4 regions of the Lysinibacillus sp. FSL K6-3209 genome follow, and region 1 is predicted to be linked to each of the others. Evidence: predicted binding sites of a transcription regulator. Region 1 holds the regulator's gene; each other region holds the start of a gene.
The links. Region 1 encodes LexA, which represses DNA repair genes until DNA is damaged. Its sites were predicted from a motif close to CGAACATATGTTCG; they were not measured.
Positions count from the first base shown of each region.

Region 1 (5,175 bases):
AAATCATCCTCGCTTATTTATTATCCATCGCATTAGCAACCATAGCCTATGTAGTAGAACGTAGAAAGCTAGGGTCACCAGCTGTAACCATTTCCTTATATGGAGGGGCATTTATCGTAGGTATATTAACTACTGCTGCTGGTGCTATGCTATATGATGTATTAGGTTTAACATTAGCATTGTTTATTGCCATCCTATTCATTGGCTATGGCATAGCCATCAGCTATCTAAAGAAAAATGAGGTGCTTACTTTATTTGTCGCCTTTACCTCATTGTTATTACCGTATTTACTAGAATACATGGATTTTAGCACATACATTATATTATTCTTTGTCATTGTCCTGTTTACAATGTTGCAATTTGTTATTCTGCAACATAAACAAAAGATTGCGCTGTATGTCGCTACTTTTTTCTCAATTTTGGCAATTGGTATTGTCGCCTTTATGAATAATGATAACCAAGGAATGTTTGCATTAGGTTTGTTTATGACACTTGCTATTTTCTACACGAGTTGGTGTCGCTTGTATAATGCTGAATCGAAATGGAAGCACATTTATGTTGGATTGCAATTTAGTTTAGGGGTCTTTAGCTTACTAATGATGAACTTGATAAGTAGTCCACTTGACTATAAAGAGCTCCTACTGTTTGGATTATGTATGTTATTTATAGTTATAGCGGGTTATGGCTATAAGCAAAAATGGCAGGAGGCATTTGATAGTGCCGTAACACTCGCATTTATTACACTTTGTAATACGCTATTGATTATGAATCTACCAGAAAAAGTGGATGATTTACTTCTTCCATTCATACTATTTGCAGGCGTTATGATGAGCTTACGACTTCGAGTAAGTGTGATGAAAGTTGTCAGTTCAATAGGGTTTTTCGTGGCACTGATTGTTAGCTTTGTTATACACGAGCCAACCCCATTTTTTAGTATAGAACATCTCGCCTTATTGATGCCAGGGGTATATCTCTTCATTATTTATATGTATGCATTACGTCGTAAAGAAACATTAAATGCCTTTGAGAAATGGATGAAAGATTTATATGTGCTTGATTTATTAGCAGTTATTACAGCTAGTTACTTTATCGCTTATATAGGTAAGTTGGATAGTGTTTATATTGTAAGTCCTAGTAATACCCCGCATCTAATGAGTATCAGCATTGTATTGTTGTTTGTAGGGTCACTGTTGCTACCAGTAGCATTTAAAGGGCGGGCATTAACGCCAGTGCTGACTGTATTATTCTTGTTATTTACATTTATGTTAAGCATTATTCCTTCTAATATACAAGGGATTGAATGGCTCAATATTATGACACGGTTAACCTTCATTGCTACGATTAAGGCCATCATCCTTGATTTGCTCATGAAGGGACGTATTTATCGAATCTATCAAGACTATATGCCGAAATTTTTAGATGCCATTGTTAGTGTAGGTGTAGTAAGTGCGATGCTAGCAGTATGTGGTCTTGTGTCACAACTTGCTTATAACGACTTACTAGATTGGAAGCTTAGCATTGCACTAACAACAATTACGTTATTCCTAACGGCAAGCCTATCATTATGGCTCGGCGTGGTACGTCACTTACGAATACTGCGACTTTCCGGCTTTGTCATATTAGCCATCGCCTTTATAAAACTAATTTTCTTTGACTTATCCGCACTCGATTTATTAATACGTGCAATACTTTTCATCTCAATCGGTGGCATCGGCATGCTACTGTCTGGCCGATTGTTGAGGAAATAAAAATAAAGACTGTTTACTAGTGTGACTAGTAAATGGTCTTTTATTTTACCGTGAAAATTTTTGTCCATAAAAAAGTGCCCCAAAGACGTGCCATTTCTATATGAAGGTAACAGGAACATGGATAGAAGCTGTAGAATTTTATCATTACAGTTCACTTGTATTGAATTCAAACACGAGTCAGAAACACCAGAAAAATGTAGAGTTTACTATTTCCGCGACCGTCGGGGTCACAACCTTTTGATAATGGACAATAAGCGCTATGTTAGTTTAGGAGGTAATAAAAATGGAAATGGCTTATACAATACTTGTATTCGTATTTGGGCTTGTATTTGGTTCTTTTTTTAATGTGGTAGGCTTACGTGTGCCGATGAAGGAGTCGCTAATCCAACCACCATCACACTGTACGACTTGTCAGAGGCAATTGACGCCTAAAGATTTAATACCGGTATTGTCCTATATAGTTTTAAGAGGCAAATGTCGTAGCTGTGGGCAAAAAATTTCATGGATTTATCCGCTAATAGAGCTGTTAACAGGGATATTATTTACCTTTTCGTATTGGCAATTTGGATTTAGTGAAGAATTTATCGTAGCTTTATTATTAATTTCATTATTGGCGATTGTTGTTGTATCGGATATTGCCTATATGCTTATGCCGGATAAAGTACTCTTGTGCTTTTTGCCATTATTAGTGATTGGGCGTATGCTAGCACCTTTAACGCCGTGGTGGGATAGTATTGTAGGTGCTGTCTTTGGCTTTGGCATATTATATAGTATCGCAGTTGTGTCGCGTGGCGGGATAGGTGGCGGCGACATAAAATTATTCTTTTTACTTGGCCTTGTATTAGGGACAATCAACACACTATTGACATTATTTATAGCAGCCTTCATTGGAATGGTTGTCGGTATAATTGTGCTTCAAGTGCGGCAGCAAGGTAGAAAAACGCCGATTCCATTTGGCCCTTCCATCGCACTAGCGGCGGTTATAGTGTATTTCTATGGAAATGTCATAGTACAGTGGTATGTAGGATTATGGTAAGGAAGGAGAGAGATAGATAGATGAAACCAATTATAGGTATAACGGCGTTTGCGGAAGACGATTTATCATCGAGATTAAATGTAGCCTATAGCAATAGCATTATTGAAGCTGGTGGCATCCCACTTATTATTCCGCTGGGGGTAGAGGAAGATGCGGCACAAATTCTATCGTTAACGGATGGTTTACTTTTATCGGGTGGGCACGATGTTCATCCATTTGAATTTGGTGCTGAACCTTTGCCAAAGCTAGGACAGATACACCCAGAAAGAGATAAGGTGGAGCTGGCTTTACTTAACGCAGCCTTTACAAGGAAAATGCCGATATTCGGTATTTGTCGTGGTATTCAAATGCTCAATGTTGCATTGGGTGGAACGTTATACCAAGATGTTGATAGTGAATATCATAGTAGTAAGCTGCTAAAACATGCACAACAAGCGGCTCGTGGTGTTGCCACACATTATGTTCACATAACACCCCATACATTGTTAAAAACAATTATTGAAGAAGAAAAAATTGCTGTTAATTCCTTTCATCATCAAGCAGTAAATGTCTTAGCGGAGAAGCTAGTCGTTGCAGCAAAATCGAGTGACGGTCTAGTCGAAGCAGTGGTCCATGAAGATTTTCCGTTTTGTCTGGCAGTTCAGTGGCACCCAGAAGAACAGGCAATTGTAGGAGATATTGCTGCGCAAAAACTTTTTTCAGCTTTCGTTAAAGCGAGCATGTTATATAAAAGAGAAGCATAGTGAATGCTTCTCTTTTGTCGTGGAATTAGTATAAGAATGCATTAATGTACACGGCGATATAAGCCGACAACTTGTCCTAAAATCGAAACTTGGTCTACAATAATCGGTTCCATTGTAGCGTTTTCTGGTTGTAAGCGGAAATGATTTTTTTCTTTAAAGAAGCGTTTGACAGTTGCTTCATCTTCTTCGGTCATGGCTACGACGATATCACCGTTATCGGCTGTAGCTTTTTGCTTGACGATGACTAAGTCCCCGTCAAAAATTCCTGCCTCAATCATCGATTCACCCATGATTTCTAACATAAATAACTGATCTTCGCTTGTCCCGTAAATATCCGGTAAAGGGAAATATTCGTCGATATTTTCAATCGCTGTAATTGGTGATCCAGCAGTAACCTTCCCTACAAGTGGTACATGGATAACACTTTGCTTTTGAATTGAATCCTCAGGCTCTAAAATTTCAATTGCACGCGGTTTAGTAGGATCTCGTCGAATAAAGCCTTTTTGCTCTAAACGAGCTAAATGTCCATGAACTGTTGAGCTTGATGCAAGTCCAACTGCTTCACCAATCTCACGTACAGATGGTGGATAGCCCTTTGCGCGTACTTCTTCTTTGATAAACGCCAGTATGTCTTCTTGTCTTTTCGAAACTTTTTTCATGATTGCTCACCTCTTTTTTTCATATCATTCTTCTTACTAGATAGTATAGCAGAATGCGAACACTTATGCAAACATAGGTTCGAAAAGTGTTTGACAAAAACGTTTGTTCGCTTTATTATAAGAACATACATTCCGAACAAACATTCTAAAAAAGGGGATATGATGCATGAATTGGTTTAAAAAAAATACACATATTTCAATTTTATTGGGCGTAATTTTATTATTTGCAAGTTATCTTTTTATAACTGATCCTGGAGATATTACGTACACTGAAATTCATATAGAGCATGGCGATAGCTTATGGTCGTTAGCCGAACAATACCGTGGTAAAATGGGTACGGATGACTGGATTAAACTAGTGAAAGCCGAGAACGAATTACATAGCGTTAATATTGTTGCAGGGAAATCGCTCGTTATACCAGTAGTGGGTGACAATACGAAGCCCACCAATTCTATTGAAATTGCGAGAAGTGGAAAATGATGAATAAAAAACGAACGGCTGTACTTTACTGCCGGGTTAGCACGGAAAAAGAGACCCAAAGTTCTTCATTAGAACGACAACAAGAAGAATTGCTGCGTTATGCAAAGGAACAAAACTATGAAGTGATACAGGTTTTTCAGGACAAACATAGTGGGTATGATGTGGAACGCGAAGGTTTACTTGAGATGCTCGATTTTATTAAAGAAAACGAAATTCAAGCATTATTTGTACAAGATGAAACACGTTTAGGGCGTGGGAATGCCCGAATGGCTGTACTCCATTTATTGCAAAAAACAGAAACAGATGTTTTTTCGATGCGTGATGGGGGGCCTGTCCAATTAAATGAGATGGACACGATGTTGCTTGAAATATTAGCGATTGTAGAGGAGTATCAGCGTAAAATTCATAATGCGAAAATTCGCCGCGGTATGCGTCGAGCAGTAGAAAATGGCTATCGGCCAGAAAATAACTTGTCCAATCGTGGCAATCCAAATGGTCAGGAGCGCAA
Region 1 covers NZ_CP150264.1:1,323,886-1,329,060, forward strand. The annotation lists gene MHH88_RS06180 (DUF2339 domain-containing protein) at 1-1,748, shown strand, start outside; gene MHH88_RS06185 (prepilin peptidase) at 2,032-2,784, shown strand; gene MHH88_RS06190 (gamma-glutamyl-gamma-aminobutyrate hydrolase family protein) at 2,805-3,527, shown strand; gene lexA (transcriptional repressor LexA) at 3,569-4,186, opposite strand; gene MHH88_RS06200 (LysM peptidoglycan-binding domain-containing protein) at 4,353-4,667, shown strand; gene MHH88_RS06205 (recombinase family protein) at 4,667-5,175, shown strand, end outside.

Region 2 (6,687 bases), 860 kb from region 1:
CGGAGTCTTTCATGGCAAAATCTTGTCCATTAGATGCGGCATGCGAACGTGTAGATGTGCGCTTAATATAACCATCTTTTGTCACTGTGACCACCACATCTTCACTCGGAACAAGCACGTCTAACGTAATTTTAATTTCTTCAATCTCTTGTTCGATTTTCGAACGGCGCGGTTCAGAAAAACGTTTCTTTATATCAAGTAATTCTTGTTTAATGACACGAATAAGTTTCGCTCCACTATGCAAAATACCTTCTAGCTTCGCAATCAATGCATTTAACTCATCTTGTTCACGACGTAGCTCTGTAATATCCGTATTCGTTAAACGGTATAATTGTAAGCTCACAATCGCCTCAGATTGTACTTCAGTAAAGTCAAATTTCACCTGTAAATTTGTTTTTGCGTCGCGCTTATCATTCGATGACCGAATTGTTGCAATTACTTCATCTAAAATCGACAGCGCTTTAATCAAGCCATCAACAATATGAGAACGGTCTTTAGCCTTTTGTAAATCATAAATGGAGCGGTTTGTCACCACTTCTTTTTGATGGGCTATGTACGCATCAAGTAGCAGCGGCAATGTCATCATCGTTGGACGACGATTATGGATCGCAATCATATTAAAGTTATAGGCTACTTGCAAATCAGTAGTTTTAAATAAGTAATTTAAAATGCCCTGTGCTGGCACGTCTTTTTTCAACTCAATCACGACACGTAAACCCGTACGATCGGATTCATCTCGAATTTCCGCAATGCCTTCCAGTCGTTTATCGACGCGTTGTTCATCAATTTTCTTTACAAGATTCGCCTTATTTACATCATACGGTAATTCCGTTATAACGATTTGTTCTTTCCCGCCTTTTAATGGTTCTATGGCTGCTTGAGCACGAACAATAATTTTACCGCGTCCTGTTTCATAAGCCTTTTTAATACCATCGACACCTTGAATAATCCCTCCTGTTGGGAAGTCAGGACCTTTAATCACCGTCATAAGCTCATCGACAGAAGCATTCGGTTGATCTAAACGCATTAAAACGGCATCTAACACCTCATCAAGTGCATGTGGAGGAATATCTGTGGCATAACCGGCGGATATCCCTGTCGACCCGTTGACAAGTAAATTCGGGAAGCGAGCAGGCAATACCGTTGGCTCCATATCTTGATCATCAAAATTCGGTACAAATTCCACTGTCTTTTTACCGATATCACGTAGCATTTCAGCTGCAATTGCTGACAATCTTGCTTCTGTATAACGCATCGCAGCAGGTGGATCTCCATCAACAGAACCATTATTTCCGTGCATTTCTATCAGCATATGGCGCGCTTTCCAATCTTGACTCATTCGCACCATCGCTTCATATACCGAACTATCACCATGTGGATGGTAGTTACCGATTACATTTCCGACAGTTTTGGCAGACTTACGGAACGGTTTATCATTCGTATTGCCTTCCGTATACATTGCAAATAAAATACGTCGCTGTACAGGTTTAAGACCGTCGCGCGCATCTGGCAACGCTCGGTCTTGAATAATATATTTACTATAACGACCAAACCGGTCGCCCATTACTTCTTCTAATGGTAAATCTTGAAACTTTTCCGTACTACTCATGCTTGGTCCTCCTCTTGTTGGATGAATTCATTGTCTAAAATATTCGAATCATCCTCCATGCCGAAGTTAACATTTGCTTCGATCCATTTACGGCGCGGTTCTACCTTATCGCCCATTAACGTTGTCACGCGACGCTCAGCACGTGCTCCATCCTCAATCGTGACACGAATTAATGTACGTGTCTCTGGGTTCATCGTTGTATCCCATAGTTGGTCAGCATTCATCTCACCAAGTCCTTTATAACGTTGTAGGATATAGCCTTTCCCCACTTTTTTAATGGCTTTTTGTAAATCATTTTCGGTCCAAGCATATTCAATGACCTCTTTTTTCCCTACACCCTTAGATACTTTATAAAGTGGTGGCAACGCAATAAATACTTTGCCAGCCTCAATTAATGGGCGCATATAACGATAGAAGAATGTTAATAGTAGCACCTGAATATGTGCGCCATCCGTATCAGCATCGGTCATAATGACCACTTTATCGTAGGCTGAATCTTCTACTGAGAACTCCGCTCCGACTCCAGCACCAATAGCATGAATAATCGTGGAAATTTCCTCATTTTTCATAATATCTTGGAGCTTCGCTTTTTCGGTATTAATGACTTTACCGCGCAATGGTAAAATCGCCTGAAACGTACGATCTCGCCCTTGTTTCGCTGAACCGCCAGCAGAATCACCTTCGACTAAATATAATTCGTTTTTCGCAGCATTACGAGATTGTGCAGGTGTTAGCTTTCCTGAAAGAATGGTACTTCCTTTTTTACTTTTCTTCCCGTTACGAGCATCTTCGCGTGCTTTTCGCGCCGCTTCACGTACTTGTTGAGCACGAATCGCTTTTCGAACAAGCGATGCAGATAATTCGGCATTTTCTTCTAGCACATATAAAATTTGCTCAGAGACAACGCTATCGACTGCCGAACGCGCTTCACTTGTACCGAGCTTTCCTTTCGTTTGCCCTTCAAATTGTAATAAATGTTCAGGAATACGGACAGAAACGATTGCCGCTAAACCTTCGCGAATATCTGTCCCTTCTAGATTTTTATCTTTATCTTTTAGTAAGCCTATTTTCCGTGCATATTCATTGAAAACTCGTGTCAAGGCAGCTTTTGCACCGGTTTCATGTGTCCCACCATCACGTGTACGGACGTTATTTACAAACGATAAGATTGTTTCTGAATAACCATCGTTGAATTGGAAGGCAAATTCAACTTCGATATCGTCTTGCTCGCCCTCTACATATTTGACAGGATGAAGGACATCTTTTTCCTCATTCAAATACGCAACGAAAGCTTCAATGCCGTTTTCGTAAAAGAAAACATCACCTTTGCCTTCCTCGCGTTGATCAATTAACTCAATTTTTAATCCTTTTAATAAAAATGCAGACTCACGTAAACGTTCTGCAAGTGTATCATAATTGAATTTAGTGACGGAGAAGATTGTGTCATCTGGTAGGAAATGGACAAGTGTTCCTGTTTGCTTTGTCTGACCAATTTCTTCTAGAGTCGTCACAGGATGTCCGCCGTTTTCAAAACGCTGTTTATATTTTTTCCCATCGCGATGAATCGTCACTTCTAAAAATGTCGATAAGGCATTAACAACGGACGAGCCAACACCGTGTAAGCCGCCACTCGTTTTATAGCCGCCTTGTCCAAATTTACCACCTGCATGTAAAACTGTGAAAATAATTTCAGGGGTAGGTTTGCCCATTTTATGCATACCCGTTGGCATTCCACGTCCAAAATCTCGAACGCTTAAACTTTGATCTTTATGAATTGTGACAATGATATGAGAACCAAAGCCAGCAAGTGCTTCATCCACCGCATTATCTACGATTTCATATACAAGGTGATGAAGTCCTCTGCCATCTGTGGAACCGATATACATGCCGGGTCGCTTTCGTACCGCTTCTAATCCTTCTAATACTTGAATTGCGTCATCATTATAGACGCTAGGTGACTGTTTATTCGCCAAAAGATTCCCCTCCAAAAAACAAACGCATGTTCTGATTACGTTCTCATCCTAATAATAATAGCATTTCCTGTCAATAGCTAGTGACAGATATATATAATTTTTAATTTCGCTACAACGTAATTGCTTCTATGAACTATGTTTAGAGACCAATCAAGGGTAGGCTACTGTCATGAATGTCAGCAAATATTTTAAGCTTACTGCCTTGACTACCAAACAAAATCCACAACAACTGTAGGAGGCGCTATCTTCACTTAAGTGAGCATTGAACGCCTTCTAATTACTGAACACTCCAGCATACCAAAAACATCAGTGGTAGGCGTTTTTTTGTTGAGTGATGATTTTTAATAGCTTCACAAGAGAAATTACAGATAGACTTCTATTCTACCAAAGGAATGTGTGATTGACAAAATTGCCATTTTACCTATATTTTAAGAAAGCGCTTAGGTATTAATACAATACTAGTTCCGAATAACCGTACATAAGCTATTATAAGCCTGTGACTTTTGAAATCATGATGTGCTATTTCCTTTTGTATTGAATTCAAGGCTCATGATGAAATCTCCTTCATATCATTGTAGATTAAAGAGAAAAAGTGTAAAATACTTGTTACAAACTATTAGTACCAAGTGTTATTATTTGGATGAAAGGAGTCCACCTATGTTAAACGGACTTATTATTTTATGTGCCTATCTTATCGGCTCTATACCTTCCGGGTTATGGATTGGCAAAATATTTTACAAAACAGATATTCGCGAGCATGGTAGCGGCAATTTAGGGGCTACCAATACTTTCCGTATATTAGGGAAAAAAGCGGGTTTAGTGGTGACGGTGATGGATGTTTTAAAAGGAACAGCAGCCGTGTTACTAGTGATGCTACCAGTATTTGCTGATGTCACAATTCACTCACTTATTCTAGGGCTTGTTGCGGTCATTGGACATATGTTCCCTATCTTTGCAAGTTTCCGTGGCGGTAAAGCGGTTGCCACTTCAGCGGGCGTCCTCCTAGGCTATTCTTGGCCTTTATTTATTTTACTATTCATCACTTTTATCGTAACATTAAAGCTCACGAAAATTGTCAGCCTCACATCAATGATTGCGGCACTTGTAGCATTAATCTATTCGATAATCTATTTTTTTGTGACAGGCGATTTTGCATTAGGGATTTTAGTAGCCTTTTTATTTACCTTTATCATTTATCGACACCGAGCAAATATTTCGCGCATTAAAAATGGCACGGAGCCAAAAGTTAAATGGCTTTAAAAATGAAAGGAGTTCTCGCATGAATATCGCATTGACAGCGCAAGCTTTACAATGGTTTAAAAATGAAATGGAAGTCGAAAAAGGTGATTCAATTCGCTTTTACGCTAGATATGGCGGCTCAAGTCCCTTTCATGAAGGTTTTTCCCTAGGGATGACACGTGAAGAACCAATTGAGATAGGCGTTCAAACAGTAGTAGACGATGTCACATACTATATTGACGAAAAAGATCTATGGTTTTTTAACGATTATAATTTACACGTTGATGTAGACGAACAACTTCACGAATTAAAGTATGACTATATAAAATAACACAGTATTTCCTTTCTCTATTGAAAGGAAATACTGTTTTTTTATTTCAAGACTAAACCATCTTAAGTTTTCTCGGTTTGGTTTAGCTATCCGCAAAATTGACCATCCTCATACTAGTCAATCTATACTCTGAGGAGGAATATAAATGCCCGTTTCAAAAAACAACAATACCTCCCAACAGCAAAATCCAGCAACGAATTTACTGCACACTTCTCTTTCAGAAAATATTTTTACCATCAAAGAAGCACTTGGTCATAGTAATGATGTGATTATTCGTGAAATGATTATCGACAAACTTGATTGTTTGGCCATCGCTATTATTAACATTGATGGCATATCCGACAAAACGGTAATTACGGATTTTATACTAGAAAATCTACTGTTTGAAATTGACAACGAACCGGAAAATACAATTGACAACATAAACGACTATATGAAAAAACAATGTTTAGCGGTAGGTGATGTGAAAGATCTTTATGATTTTACTGCGTTATTTACGTCCATTTTAAATGGTGAGACCGTCATTGTCATAGAAGGGCAATCCGTGGCAATTGCGACAGATACTAAAAGCGCAAAAGATCGAGCCGTCACCGAGCCACAAACAGAATCTGTGATTAGAGGGCCCAGAGAGTCTTTTACGGAAACATTACGGACAAACACAGCACTCATTCGTCGAAAAATAAAAAGTCCTAATCTTTGGATAAAATCTCGGGTCATAGGAGAGGTAACCCAAACAGATGTAGCTGTTATGTATATCAATGGCATAGCAAATGACAAAATTGTACAAGAGGTGCTTGACCGCCTAGATAAAATTAAAATTGATGGCGTATTAGAAACTGGATATTTAGAGGATTTTATTCAGGACTCGAAATTTTCCATATTTCCTATGATTTATAATACAGAACGCCCAGATGTTATTGCCGGTGAATTATTAGAAGGTCGAATTGCAATATTAGTGGATGGCACACCTCTAGTGTTAACCGTCCCTGTCGTATTTACATCCTTTTTACAAGCTGCAGAAGATTATTACCAAAATTGGATTATTAGTTCCCTAATCCGCCTTTTACGTTTTTTTGGTATTTTGCTTGCATTAATTATGCCTTCTTTATATGTGGCTATTACGACCTTTCATCAAGAAATGCTACCGACGCCGATGCTTATTAGTATCGCTTCACAGCGAGAAGGCGTGCCCTTCCCCGCCGTCGTTGAAGCGCTAATTATGGAAGTTGCCTTTGAAATATTGCGTGAGGCAGGTCTACGAATGCCAAGAACGATTGGTCCAGCCGTATCCATTGTTGGTACGTTAGTAATCGGACAAGCTGCCGTAGAAGCGGGCGTAGTATCCGCAGTGATGGTCATTATCGTGGCATTAACAGCCATTTGTAGCTTCCTGTTTCCTTCTTACGGCTTATCAAACACGATTCGTGTCCTGCGCTTCCCTCTTATGATATTAGCTGCGATTTTTGGTTTATTTGGGGTGATGTTCGGCATTATGATGATTATTCTTCATTTATGTAGTTTAAGATCTTTTGGTG
Region 2 covers NZ_CP150264.1:2,186,699-2,193,385, reverse strand. The annotation lists gene parC (DNA topoisomerase IV subunit A) at 1-1,609, opposite strand, end outside; gene parE (DNA topoisomerase IV subunit B) at 1,606-3,582, opposite strand; gene plsY (glycerol-3-phosphate 1-O-acyltransferase PlsY) at 4,240-4,842, shown strand; gene MHH88_RS10490 (HesB/YadR/YfhF family protein) at 4,862-5,152, shown strand; gene MHH88_RS10485 (spore germination protein) at 5,298-6,687, shown strand, end outside.
Region 2: a site for LexA is predicted at 3,602-3,615, ahead of parE (DNA topoisomerase IV subunit B). Genes of this name have one in related genera too.

Region 3 (6,687 bases), 2.1 Mb from region 1:
CGTCGTAATACCTTTCATGTGGACGTCACTCCCCTTTCATTTGCTAGTGCTCCTAGATCGACAATTTGTTCTTTTTGCCAAAGTTCGAGCATCCCTTCATGGCAAGTAAAATATAAAATTTGACGTTCATATCCTACTTCTTTCATTAATTGTACCATTTTGTTTGTACGGTTTCGATCAAAATGGACAAAAGGGTCATCCATTATAAACGGGAATGGTGCTGAAGTTGCAAGGGTTTTCGCAAGTGCCATTCGCAGTGAAATATAAGCTTGCTCCTTTGTAGCTTGTGATAATTCTGCTACATGATAGCGTAAGCCAGAAACGGCTTGTGCTTCAAAATAGCCTTCTTCATGAATAAAGAGCTTATCGTAACGGCCAGCTGTTAAGGAATTGAAAATAGCATTTACCTGCGTAAGGACATGTGGCAATTTCTCCTCACGTAGGCGGAATAATGTTTCATGAATTGCGGTTGCTAACATTTTTTTACTAGCCCATTGTTCTATCAGTTGTTGCAATAGTGCTTTTTCTTGCTCAAATTGTTGCAGCAATAGTCCATATTTTTCGTCGTTGAGCAATTGTTCTTTTTCAATCTGCAATGTAGCTCGCTCTTCTAGACATTGATCAATTGTCACTTGAAGGGCATTGCGCTCTTCTTCTACAGCTTGTATTTTTTCATGAAGTTGTTCCCCATTTAGCAAATGCTCTTGCTGCTGTATCTCTAGAGAAGTTAACTGATTTTGAATCGTTTGTAATTGTCCTTGTAGCTTTTGTTGCTGCTGAAAGAGCTCAAACGTCTCATAAAAAGCATGTTCTGAATTGACGTTTGCGCTAGTAAATAACTGTTTTATTTGCGATTCATAGTTTTGCAAAAGTGATTGTGTCTCTTGCTTTTTTGAAAGTAGATGGGCAACTTGTTCTGTTGTTTGTAACATTTGTTGTTGTGCCTGCTGAATCGCTAAGTAGCTTGTGCGCAGATGCATAAAAATTTCCTGCTCACTATATTCATTTTTTAAAACTTGCTGTACCGCTTCATAAAGCTCGTTTTTTTCATTTTGTATCGCATGCAAAAGCTTGAATGTGCTCCTTTGCTTTACGTCCATTTCCTGTACAGCGCGAATGCGCATAAACAACTCCGGCAATAAAGTCCTTGGTACATTTCCTTCTAAATGAAAACGCCGCAAAAAGTTTTCCAGCATTTGATTTGCTTCAGCGCTTGTTTGTTCTGCTTGTTGAATTTTATGTTCGAGCTGTGCATACTGACGTTCTTTATCGCGCTGTTGTTCATTAGCTACTATCCATCGATCCTCAAGACGCTGTTTGTTTACAAGCAACTGTTGAACTACGTGTTCTTCTTGCTCTAATTCCTTTAGTAAGTGGCTATTACGCTCTAGCGGCTCTTCTTCCACTTGTTTAGCATGGTTTAAAAACAATAAGAATAATAAGCCTAAGATGGCTCCTATTACAATGACCGCCCAATTCTTTTCAACAACACCATAAACAACTGCCACAATACTTATAGCTAACACGAGATAAATAAAAAGTATTGGTTGCTTCGGTTTCGAGCGTTGTAACTGAACATGCCGTAATTGTTCCAAGCGCCTTTTTTTCTGGGGCCACTGTGCTAAAATATGTTCTTCTTCAGCGGTTAATGCCTCCTGTTGAAGCTGCTTTTTCTGTCGAGCAATGTTATCTAATTCCGCATGTATTTGCTCTAATGATTGTAAATAAAACTTCAGCTCTTCTTCTGTTGTATTTAAGACGGTCAATTGTCGTTGAAATTGTTCTTCTTGTTGTAATGATACAGTTCCCTCCAGAAGTATTGCTTGCGCCTCTTTTTCTTGTACACCTAATAAACGAAACTGGGCTTCGATGTCTTGCTGTAGGACAAATAGCTCGTCCTTTAAGTTCTGTTCTTTAACAACAAGCTGATTCCACGTTGCTTCTTTATGCATCAGCCTTGTTATTTCTTCAATGGTCTTTTCATCTGCGGTCAATTGTAGCTTACTTTGTAGAGCTTGATATTGGTCCTCTAGTTGCGTCAGTTGCAACGTTTCATGCGTCAGTCGATCTTTTAACTGTTCATAGCGTCTAATTCCTTCTGGAGGGAATTGAACAGGTGCATTGCTATTCAGTGACTGCTGTAGCTTATCTTGCTGTTCAATCAGTGGCAGCGCTTGTTTCATGATAGTGAGTTGTTGCCATTGATGTTGCAAAGTTTTTTGCTGGCCGTATAAATCCTTTAGCTGGTGTTCGAGGTGCTGTAATTTAAGCGATTTAGCTTCAAAGGTCTGAATGGTCGCCTGTTCTTTTTTAATCGTCTTTTCAAGCTGCTTTAAATGCTCAATCTTTTGATTAATAAGTGGCAGCTTACCAGATTTTTTAAAAAGCTCGCCAGCATCTTTGTCTACTTTCTTTTCAAGTGCAGATAGTTGATGAATACCGGTCGTTCCCGATGCGAGCAATAAATGCGTCAGTTCATCCTCCGACATTTTTTCAATGCCTTGTAGTTCATGAATGGAAAATGAAAAAATAGCTTCGAATGATGCGCGTGAATAGCCATATAAAAGCTTCGCTAACAGTTCCTCATGCCCCTTTGTACCATCTGCTGTATAAACTGTGACATCACCCGTTGCCTTTCCTTTTACACGTTCAATTGTACACTGACCATAGATTGGGTGTTGAATGGTCAACTGACCGCCAAATTTCGGTGATGTTTTCGGCTCATATTTCCGCTGGCTTTGCTGCTTTGTTGGAAAACCAAAAAGCATCTGCAGTATAAATTGCTGGATTGTCGTTTTCCCAGCTTCATTCATACCGTAAAAAATGGTCACACCGTCTTGGAGAGAGATGGTGATATTTTCATGTTTACCAAAGCCGTAAATGTGGATTTTCTGTATCGTTAACAAAGTTCTCACACCCTTTGAATTTCATCCGCTAATAACGCCTGCGCCTCAAGCTTCAAATGCTTAATTTCTCGTTCCGTTAAAGGTTCAACAAATCTCGCACCACTCGCATGTTGGTACAAATCCTTTAAAATATCCTTCCACTCCGTAATGTCCCATTGATCCATAACACTTATTACCGATTCTGTTATAGCTGTCGGTTCAGAAGATGCTGTACTCTTATGGATAAATAGTTTTTGCACCCACCCCATCGGTTCAATGCCATCCTCTGCTTCGCGAATGGTTTCTAGCCATTCATCTATTGTGGCATGTTCAAATAATGCTTCAGCCTCATCATCTATATGGTTTAGGTGCAAGTCAATAACAGAGGCACCATATTCCATACGATTAATGGCGATGGCCTCCTCGCATTTTTGCAGTAACTCGTTGGCATGCATTACATTTGTACAATCCACTTCTACGACGTTATAAACAACAGCAGAGGTTGGTACAAATGTTAAATTAGCAGAGGTTTGTGACAAGGTTACATCGTAAAACCCTTTTATGCCTTGTTCATTACGATGGCGGCTTTGAATATTGCCCGGATAAACTATTGGCGGTTCTTTGTGTAATAACTGTCGTTTATGAATATGCCCAAGCGCCCAATAATGATATCCTTTTGCAAGAAGTTGCTCTTTTTTAAATGGTGCATAGACCGCGTGTGTTAAATCACTAGCTTCACTGCCATGCAACATACCTATATGGATAGCATGCTGATCCTGCGCAACTGGATAATGGTGGATCATCGCTTCCTTTACATGACGCTGACCATAGCTGAAGCCATAAATATTTACCTGCTGACCACGAATTTTTAATTGCACAACACTTGTATCTGCTGGTAATTCGTAAACATTGCTCGGCAAGGCAAAGCGTGTCCAAGAACCGTGTAAATGATCGTGATTGCCATAGCTGACAATAACAGGGATGTTATGCTCAAAAAGTGTTTCCATTGCTGATTGAAAACGTCTTTGTGCCTGTAAACTGCGATTTTCTCCATCATAAATATCACCAACAATAAGCAAGAAATCCGGTCTTTCTTCGATTGCCCTATGAATAATTTTATCAAATGCTTCAAAGGTACTTGCTCTAATTTTCTTAAGATTATTGTCAGGTAATCCAAATAAGCCTTTAAAAGGACTATCTAAATGTAAATCTGCCATATGGAAAAAACGAATTGCGGACATCTAATCACCTCTATAAATAAATGGAATCTCATAATTAAGTCTAGATTTTGATTTTGCTTGTAGATTTGTGCTATCTACAGAAAGGATGAATCAAAAGCGAATATTTGTTCTATTTTATCATACTTCCTACAATATGAGAAACGAATTCATGTAACAGCCCTTCTTGAGGTTGTACTAAATTTTCCACAATTTTCGTAAATTATCGAAATATTCGCTAGATATACCGTGAAGTTTATATTTCTTCTATGTATAATAGAGATATAATTTAGTAAAGGGTGGGGTTTGTGTATGAATAATTATCGTTTTACAGCTTTTGAGAAAACTGGGGAAACTTTGTATGATGAAACTTGGACATTTGAAAACGATGAAGCAGCAAAAGTAAACGGTCAACAGCAAATCGAAGAAAAGGGAGTTGCGGAAAAAACACACCGCCTTGTGAACTCTTCAGGAAAATTAATATTATTCCATGTTTAATTGATGACGCATGTCACATTGTAATCAGCTATATTTGTGAAAATAGGTAAGCCCCGCCACTTCGCTTTTTGTGGTCGAGCAACGAGCATTCTCTCCTTGCATCATGCATGCAATGGAATCTCGTTGTCTCGCTACAGAAATGTTCGTGGCGGGGCTTACGTTGTATCATTTATTCTTTTCGAAAATGTTAAGCTGTGACCTATATCTTTGATTACATAAATGCCTTATTGTCCTACAAAGACAGGTGTTCTTTTTTCAACAAATGCATGAATGCCTTCTAAATGATCTGCCGTTTTTCGCATAGCAGATTGCCCTTGAGCTTCCATCGCTAAAATGCTCTCTAATTGAGGCATATTCTGACTATGCAAAATTCTTTTTGTCATAATCATTGACGCAATTGGTGAAGCAAGCATCTTTCCTACTAACTGATCAGCCACTGCAAAAACCGACCCTTCAGGTGCAACATAATCAATTAAGCCTACACTATGTGCTTCCTCGGCTGTTAGCACTTTTCCTTCCCAAATCATTTGTTTTGCCTTTACAGTGCCAATTCTTTCCTTCATAAAGAAATGACCCCCACCATCTGGTATTAAGCCAATCCCGATAAAGTTCATTGCCAGCTTGCTATTTTCACAAGCAACGATAATATCTGCACCAAGTGTTAAACTAAATCCTAACCCCGCTGAAGCACCATGAACTGCAGCTATCACAATCATTGGTAGTTGGTAATAAGCCTTAACAATTCGGGTTAAATAGCCCATTGCCTCATCAATATTTAACGGCTTATGAGGATCAAGCATTGCCTTAATATCCCCGCCCGCAGAAAAAACTTTACCTTCCCCGCGAATAACCAAAACCTGTATTTCCTGTTCTTGCTGTAATGCTTCAAAACACTCTGCTAATTCACGCATCATCACATCATCCATTGCATTCATCGCTTGTGGTCGATTGAGCGTTAATGTTGCACGACGCTCTAATTTTTCTAATGTAATTGTTGAAAATTCCATGTCCACACCCCCAAATATGAATAGTCATTCACTATGTACTATTCGGCTTTTTTTGGAAAACTCCTTCTGTTCTACGCAAAATAGCGGTTGTTATGCTATATTTAATGTCGAATAATGAAATTAAAGGTGGGTATTTTTGTGACACAAAAGGACTTTCGTGTATTACTTTATTATAAATATGTTGCTATCGAGGATCCTGAAGCATTTGCAGCAGAGCATTTAGCATTCTGTAAAGAACTTGGATTACTCGGTCGTATTTTAGTAGGATTAGAGGGCATTAACGGGACAGTTTCTGGTACGGTTGAACAAACGGAACAGTATATGAATCATATGAAGGCGGACCCTCGTTTTAAAGATATTATGTGGAAAATCGATGAAGCAGAAGGACATACCTTTAAAAAAATGCATGTACGTCCTCGCAAAGAGATTGTCCACCTAGGGCTAGAACAGGATATTAACCCATTAGAAATAACAGGCGATTATTTAACACCTAAGGAATTTATGACGCTTATGCAGAAAGATAATACCGTTATTATCGATGCACGAAATGATTATGAATTTGATTTAGGACATTTCCGCAATGCTGTGCGTCCAGATATCGAAAACTTCCGCGATCTTCCTGCTTGGATGGAGGAACATAAAGAGGATTTTGTTGGTAAAGACATTTTAACTTATTGCACAGGTGGCATTCGCTGCGAAAAGTTCTCTGGTTGGTTAAAGCGAGAGGGCTACGGTGAAAGTGTCGGTCAATTACATGGCGGTATTGCCACGTATGCTAAAGACCCTGACGTTCAGGGACAATTATGGGATGGACAGATGTTTGTTTTTGACCGCCGTCGCAGTGTGCCGATTAATCAGGTAGAGCATGTGATTGTTGGCAAAGACTATTTCACAGGAGAGCCAACAGAGCGTTATACAAATTGCGCTAATCCGGAATGTCATAAATTAATGCTATGCGAGGAAAAGCATGAGGCATTTTATATGCGCAGCTGTTCAGATGATTGTCGTCGCGCCAAACGGAATTTCTTTGTTGAAGAAAATGGCTGGACAGAAGAGCAAGTGGAAGAACAAATCGCAAAA
Region 3 covers NZ_CP150264.1:3,813,239-3,819,925, forward strand. The annotation lists gene yhaM (3'-5' exoribonuclease YhaM) at 1-18, opposite strand, end outside; gene MHH88_RS18575 (AAA family ATPase) at 15-2,906, opposite strand; gene MHH88_RS18580 (DNA repair exonuclease) at 2,912-4,126, opposite strand; gene MHH88_RS18585 (YhzD family protein) at 4,415-4,600, shown strand; gene MHH88_RS18590 (enoyl-CoA hydratase) at 4,825-5,607, opposite strand; gene MHH88_RS18595 (rhodanese-related sulfurtransferase) at 5,746-6,687, shown strand, end outside.
Region 3: a site for LexA is predicted at 4,224-4,237, ahead of MHH88_RS18580 (DNA repair exonuclease). Genes of this name have one in related genera too.

Region 4 (6,687 bases), 1.2 Mb from region 1:
ATGTATTAGGCACGCCGCCAGCGTTCGTCCTGAGCCAGGATCAAACTCTCCATAAAAAGAAATTTGATTAGCTCAAATTGTTTTGCTGGCATCAATTTTGATGTCCAAAATTTTGTTTCATTCACTAACAAAGTTAGCTAGTAAAAACTATATTGATTACGTTTTGCTTGTTCAGTTTTCAAGGTTCATTTCGATGCCGTTTGTTTCAGCAACTTTTATATAATAACATTTTCAAACTTCGTTGTCAACAACTTTTTTAAAATACTTTACTTCTTTAAGAAGTGACAACTTTTAAATCTTACCACTTCCAAATGTTGTTGTCAACATTTTTTTGCGGTCATTATTTAAGAAGTTTGTAATACTTAATGTTGCGTCGTCTTAACGACAAGTAATAATTTATCACGTTTCTAAAATCTCTGCAAGTATTTTTCTACAAAAATATTATTTCTTTAAAAAAAACGTCATTAGTAAGCTATTAATAGTAGTTTCTAGCTACGATGTTTTTACAATTATTCTTGCTTTGAAAACATTGTTATTACTATACCTCTGTTTTTGTCATTTCTCAATAAAAAAAGAGACCCTTTTCAACAAGGATCTCCTAATTTAATGATTATTTCGTTATATGACGCATTGTTGGGAATAATAGTACATCACGAATTGATGGTGAGTTTGTAAGAAGCATGATTAGACGGTCAATACCAATACCTAATCCACCTGTTGGCGGCATACCGTATTCTAAAGCTTCAATAAAGTCATTATCCATTTCGTGTGCTTCGTCATTGCCCGCCTCTTTTTCAGCTAGTTGCGCCTCAAAGCGTTCACGTTGATCGATTGGATCATTAAGCTCTGTGAATGCATTCGCATGCTCACGACGTACGATAAACAGCTCAAAACGATCTGTGAAACGCTCGTCCTCTGGGTTTTTCTTCGCTAAAGGAGAGATTTCTACAGGGTGACCGAATACAAAAGTTGGCTGCACTAGTGTTTCTTCTACTTTTTGTTCGAAGAATTCATTAATAATATGACCGACTTCATGCGCCGCTTTGACTTCTACTCCGTGTTCTTTTGCAAGTGCTTGCGCTTGTTCCTTCGTCATTGGCTGCCAGAAATCAACGCCTGTAGCTTCTTTAACTGCATCTACCATATGAACACGTCTCCAACCTACAGCAAGGTTAATTTCATCTTCACCGTATTGTACGGATGTTGTGCCAAGAACTTCTTGTGCTACATGGGCAATTAAGTTTTCTGTTAATGACATGATATCTTTGTAGTCTGCATATGCTTCGTACAGCTCAATCATTGTGAACTCCGGATTGTGACGAGTAGAGATACCTTCGTTACGGAATACACGGCCAATCTCATAAACTTTTTCTAGTCCACCCACGATTAAACGTTTTAGGTGCAACTCGATAGCAATACGCATGTATAGTTCCATATCAAGTGCATTATGGTGAGTAATAAACGGACGAGCCGCTGCACCACCAGCAATTGTATGAAGCATTGGTGTTTCTACTTCTAAGTAGCCTGCATTATCTAAATAGTTACGAATTGCGCGGATAATTTTAGAACGCGTAATAAATGTTTTTTTGCTATCTTCGTTTGTCATTAAATCTAAATAACGTTGACGGTATCGTTGTTCTACATCTTGTAAGCCATGGAATTTTTCAGGCATAGGACGTAGCGCTTTTGTTAGGAACGTAAATCCTTCAGCCTTCACTGAAAGCTCTCCCACTTGCGTACGGAATACGTTACCACGTACACCTACGATATCTCCAAGGTCAGCTTGTTTAAATAAGTCATAAGCTTCTTCACCAACATGATCCTGACGAACGTAAATTTGAATTTGTCCACCTAAATCTTGAATATGTGCAAAGCCAGCTTTCCCTTTACCGCGCTTTGTCATAATACGACCTGCGATAATTACTTCTTGTAGGTTTTCTTCTAGCTGTTCTTTTGTTTGATCTGCAAATTGTTCGCGCACTTCTGTAGAAAGATGTGTACGCTCAAATCGACTACCAAATGGATCTTGACCGTTCTCTTGAATAGCAGTCATTTTTTGACGTCTCACCAATAGCTGATCATTTAACTCTTCTATGTTTGACACTTGTTTCACTCCTTATTAAATTGTCCGCGTTTACGTCCATCTAACACCGCGGTTTGTTAATGTATTTGATTGTAATCTCTTTCAAATATAACAATACTTAATAAGTATACAACAGAGTTTTATTTTTTGCTGAAATTGATTGTAATTTGTTTATGGCATCGTTTCGGCATCATTCTTAAATAGTTTCAATCGATTATATTTTATAAACACTATACCATCATGTAGCGTGTTATTATTGCGTAATATGAAAGTCACAAACCTTTTTATTGTAGTAACCTGTTGGATTTCCTATTATAACTCCTCTAGTTCAAACGATACCTCACAGGCACGCTGTGATTTGTGAGTTTCAGGTCATTAAAAAGTATTACTTTAAAGATATGTTTCTTTAAACGCTTTTTAAAATTCCGTAACTTAAACAAGTTGTAACTCTATCATAAAAATCGAATGGAATTCCCAAAAAATTAAAAATACTCTGTGCATGTATCGGTTGTTTTTCCATGTAACCTTTTAACTCAAAGTTTAAAAAAACTACAAATTCATAAAGACGTTTGGCATCGTTTTTATGAAAATTAAGAATGGCTAAAAGGAAGGCGCCATTATCGCTTTTTCCTTGACCGCGGTTATACTCCTCCTTAGTGATTCCTAATAAATCGAAAAGCCACTCTCTATATGGTAATTCTATGTTTGTTTTGTAATTATACATTCTTCCACCATGAGCTGCTCTATTACGAAACTTGTTAAACAACTCCATGCTTTTCAAGAAAAATTCTTTTTCTTCTTCAGTAGGATCACTACCTAATAATATTATTAATACATTTTCTTTAATGTCTGAAGTTGATAATTTATATAAAACTAACAATTCTCCAAAAGTTAAAGATTTAACTAATATCCACGGAGGAACATTGTCATATTTTTGTACGTAATATTTTAATGGCTGTTCCTCAGCTTCTCTTATTTTTTTGTTTATTTTCCATAATAGATTTTCGCGTTCGGATTTTCTATTATAAGATTGTATTTTCCCAGCTTTATAATTTTCTTTTTTTAGATATTCTTCATGTTTTTCTCCATATTTTTCAGAAATACAATATGAAAGAACAGAATAAAAATTACATTCAATTGCTAAGACAGCATTAAAAATATGGGTACGAATATTCTTATCCAAACTATAAAGTGATATTAAATCATCAAATTTAGTATTAGGAAGAAATCTATCTTCATCAGTATTATTGACCTTGTCCTCTAAAAATATATCTTTATATCCATTAATTACATCATAATAAGTAGTTTTTAATAGAAACTTTTTTGTAGAATCATGAGAATCGATAATTAACCCTCTATCTATTAATTTTTGTACTTGCATATCTATGTTAAGAAATGGTTTTTCTAATATGGTCATATTATCACCCCTACATTATATATATTTCCATATTATACTAAAAAAGGACAGAAAAAAACCTCTTACTATATTACTTAAGTAAGAAGTTTTCTCTAGCCGATCGTCGGCCTGCATAATGTATTATATGTATAATAGCTCTGTATTATGTTAATGTCAATCATTTAAAGAGAATTTATTTCTTAAATAAGAAATTTTTTCCTTATTTATTTTTTAGTTTCAAAAAGTCTGGCTCATCGATTATTAGTGAGTACCTGACTATTATTGTTATAACGTACGTTTTAAGTTCTTATATGCGTATAAAATCACCGCTATATCAAATTTTGTATTTCTTACTCAAAGGTTTATAATTCCAACGGATTTAAGAAAAATATTAATCATTTCTACTCAACCTTATACTATGCCAAAGTGTTAATCGGGTCATTTACATTGTGACCTCATTTAACACTTTAAGTACCTAGCATTAATTTGGAGAATATAAAACATTATAAATAGAAGAAAGTCACTCATTATTTTTCAAATGAGTGACTTTTTTGCTTGATTCTTCTATTTTGTTTGCCTTTCGTCTTCTTCTTCACCAGTTATAATATTTCTTAATTTAATCAACTGGTTAATTACTACATCTAAACTCTCAACTTTATTAAAACCAAATGTAACAGGAGCATCATTTAAACTTAACTTTTCACCTTTTTCTAATTCTGTGCCAATCGGTACAGGGTCAATCTTAGTAAATTGAACAGCCCCTGTTTTTAGCTTTTTATTTCCAACTATACGAACACCTACATCGCCATCTCCAAATAATATTTGAACAGAACTAGTTCTTAGAATCGGCATTATCATTTATCTCCTTTAAGTACTTAAATATCAAATCTTCTGTTTGGGTTTTTAATGCTTGCTTTGCATAACGCAATTCAACATCTTCACCAGGAGTTTTTAAAACCACATCACTAAAATATTGGTCAATGTGAATCCACTTCACAACCTCTATTTTACATTTGGCCAACATACGCTTTTTGTTGTAATAATCATTCCTTATATTTTTTAATAGGTCATCAACCATTTTTATATAAACTACTGACATCTTTAGGTTTCCTAGTGCATCGTAATCATTCTGTAACGATTTTACTGCCATATCTAATAGGATAAATTCATGTACATTTCTGCGCTCATCAGGCTTAATCATCGTCGTCTACCAATGAAGCTTTTTGTATCATATCAAAGGTAATACGCTTGATTGATAGGTCAGAATCTAAAAGTAACTCCTTTTTATAAACATCTGCCCCAGTGATCTTTCCAATTTCATCATATAATTTTTGGTTTTTCCAAAGTGTGAGCTTAATTAGCTTTTGCATTTTGAAAGCTCGCTGGATTGTTTGCTCAATCTCTTCAAGCTCCCATTCAGTCAACTCGCGCTTTTTTTCGTAAAACTGCTCCTTTTTCCACTCCTTGAGCTGAACTAAATGTTCAGGCAACATTAATGCTGTCCATTTCATATTTCCACGGTCATTTAACATCACAATCACGCTCCACTATTAATCAACGTCAGATACTTTTAAAATATCTAGAAAATGTACCTTATGGATGCCCATATATCTGTCTTTTATGTGGATTAATTTAGTGTTAGCATCCATTTTTACGACCGTACCTTCTAATTGCTCATCGCGCTTATAAATTGTGTATGTATAAGCTTTATTCCTTTCCATTGATTCAGATAGTGTATAAGCGATTTCTTCGAGGTCAGATTCGTCTCGGGCTAAATGCTTTGGTTCTTTTGCTTGTGTAGATTTAGCTTTTCGTTCATCTAGTTTCTTCATCTTTGAAATTTTTGTTTGTTTCGGAACTGTTGCTGACATGTTTATCTCCCCTAAAAAAGAACGTTTGTTTGTATATATTATAGAACTAATGTTCTTATTTAGCAATAAAAAAGACTAGGATCAAAATTAATTGATTACCTAGTCCTTAATTTTTTCACTAAACACACAACGGTTGCCTATCTGAGAAAAAATCAAATCTGTCCTTTATCATAGTATTTATTGATTTATTTGAATTCACAAAAGATAAATGTTTTTTTACATAATTAATGTCATATTCTTTAATCAACTCAATAAAGGCTGAATTTGTAAAACTTGAAGTAATGCTGTTAACGCCTGAAAATGACACCGTAACGTTTTCTCCATGATCGAAATTACTTTTTATCAATCGAAAAATAACTGTTCCATCGTCATTGGAGTAACATCGTTCTACATGATTCAAAATTTCAATTACCACCATTCGAACTCCTCCTCTTCTTCCGTTTCAAGATCTTCTTTTTCAACTTCAGCAGTATCAATGTTGAATTCTAAAAATGTACCAGGGTAAAAACCTGCTGACTCTAAAGGTCTTGGAACCATTTCTCCATTATTAGAATATACATCCAATATACCATACCCAGAATTTATGTGTACAGAACCTTTTAGATTGACAACAACGTTCTTTATCATTGTATACAAACCAGCTCCTAAATTTCTAGGCGATGTTTTTGTGGTGAACCCTTCTTCGATTGCGTACATCAACGCTTCGGAATCAGAACAATTTGATACTACTTTCCTTATGTTATAAGGTATGCCCACTCCAAAGTCTGCTATACAAAAAGTCAGTAATTTTTTTTGAGGAAAATGTTGAGCATAAATACAACCAATGTTTTCATATGAGTGATCCTTAATATTATTAAAGATTTCTCCTAAGCACATTTCTATATTCCCTAGCGTTGCTTTTTTCACTCCTAACTGCTCAGCAAGCCATGGTGTAAAAGTTAGCTGCAACCAACTATGGCTTTGCTCATAATTTACATCTTGCAATGGTATTGTAGTGGATCTTAATACAGCACTTTCCACTAGAGGCTTACGTAAATGTTTCTTAAAAAAACCTGAATCATCCAAATATTTAGTGGGAGTGTTGTTATTAAGCACGTTTGTGTAAGTATTAAAACTAACATTTACGTTTCTTTTTAATAACCAAGCAATCATATTATCAAGAGCAACTACTCCTGCTGGTTGAATAAAATTTAGGGTCGTGAAATCTATTATTACTTCATTATGTAATGGCCTTTTATTCTCATCAAGAACATGAATCATTAAACTATTAATGCTGGATCTATCTAAATTCCTTGGTAACTTTAAATTTATAGCCATGTAAAATCCTCCCTTTTTTT
Region 4 covers NZ_CP150264.1:155,051-161,737, reverse strand. The annotation lists rRNA gene MHH88_RS00930 (16S ribosomal RNA) at 1-56, opposite strand, end outside; gene lysS (lysine--tRNA ligase) at 611-2,113, opposite strand; gene MHH88_RS00920 (Abi family protein) at 2,490-3,500, opposite strand; gene MHH88_RS00915 (hypothetical protein) at 4,044-4,331, opposite strand; gene MHH88_RS00910 (aconitate hydratase) at 4,312-4,680, opposite strand; gene MHH88_RS00905 (YolD-like family protein) at 4,673-4,990, opposite strand; gene MHH88_RS00900 (YolD-like family protein) at 5,030-5,350, opposite strand; gene MHH88_RS00895 (STAS-like domain-containing protein) at 5,469-5,768, opposite strand; gene MHH88_RS00890 (ATP-binding protein) at 5,759-6,667, opposite strand.
Region 4: a site for LexA is predicted at 5,369-5,382, ahead of MHH88_RS00900 (YolD-like family protein). Genes of this name have one in related genera too.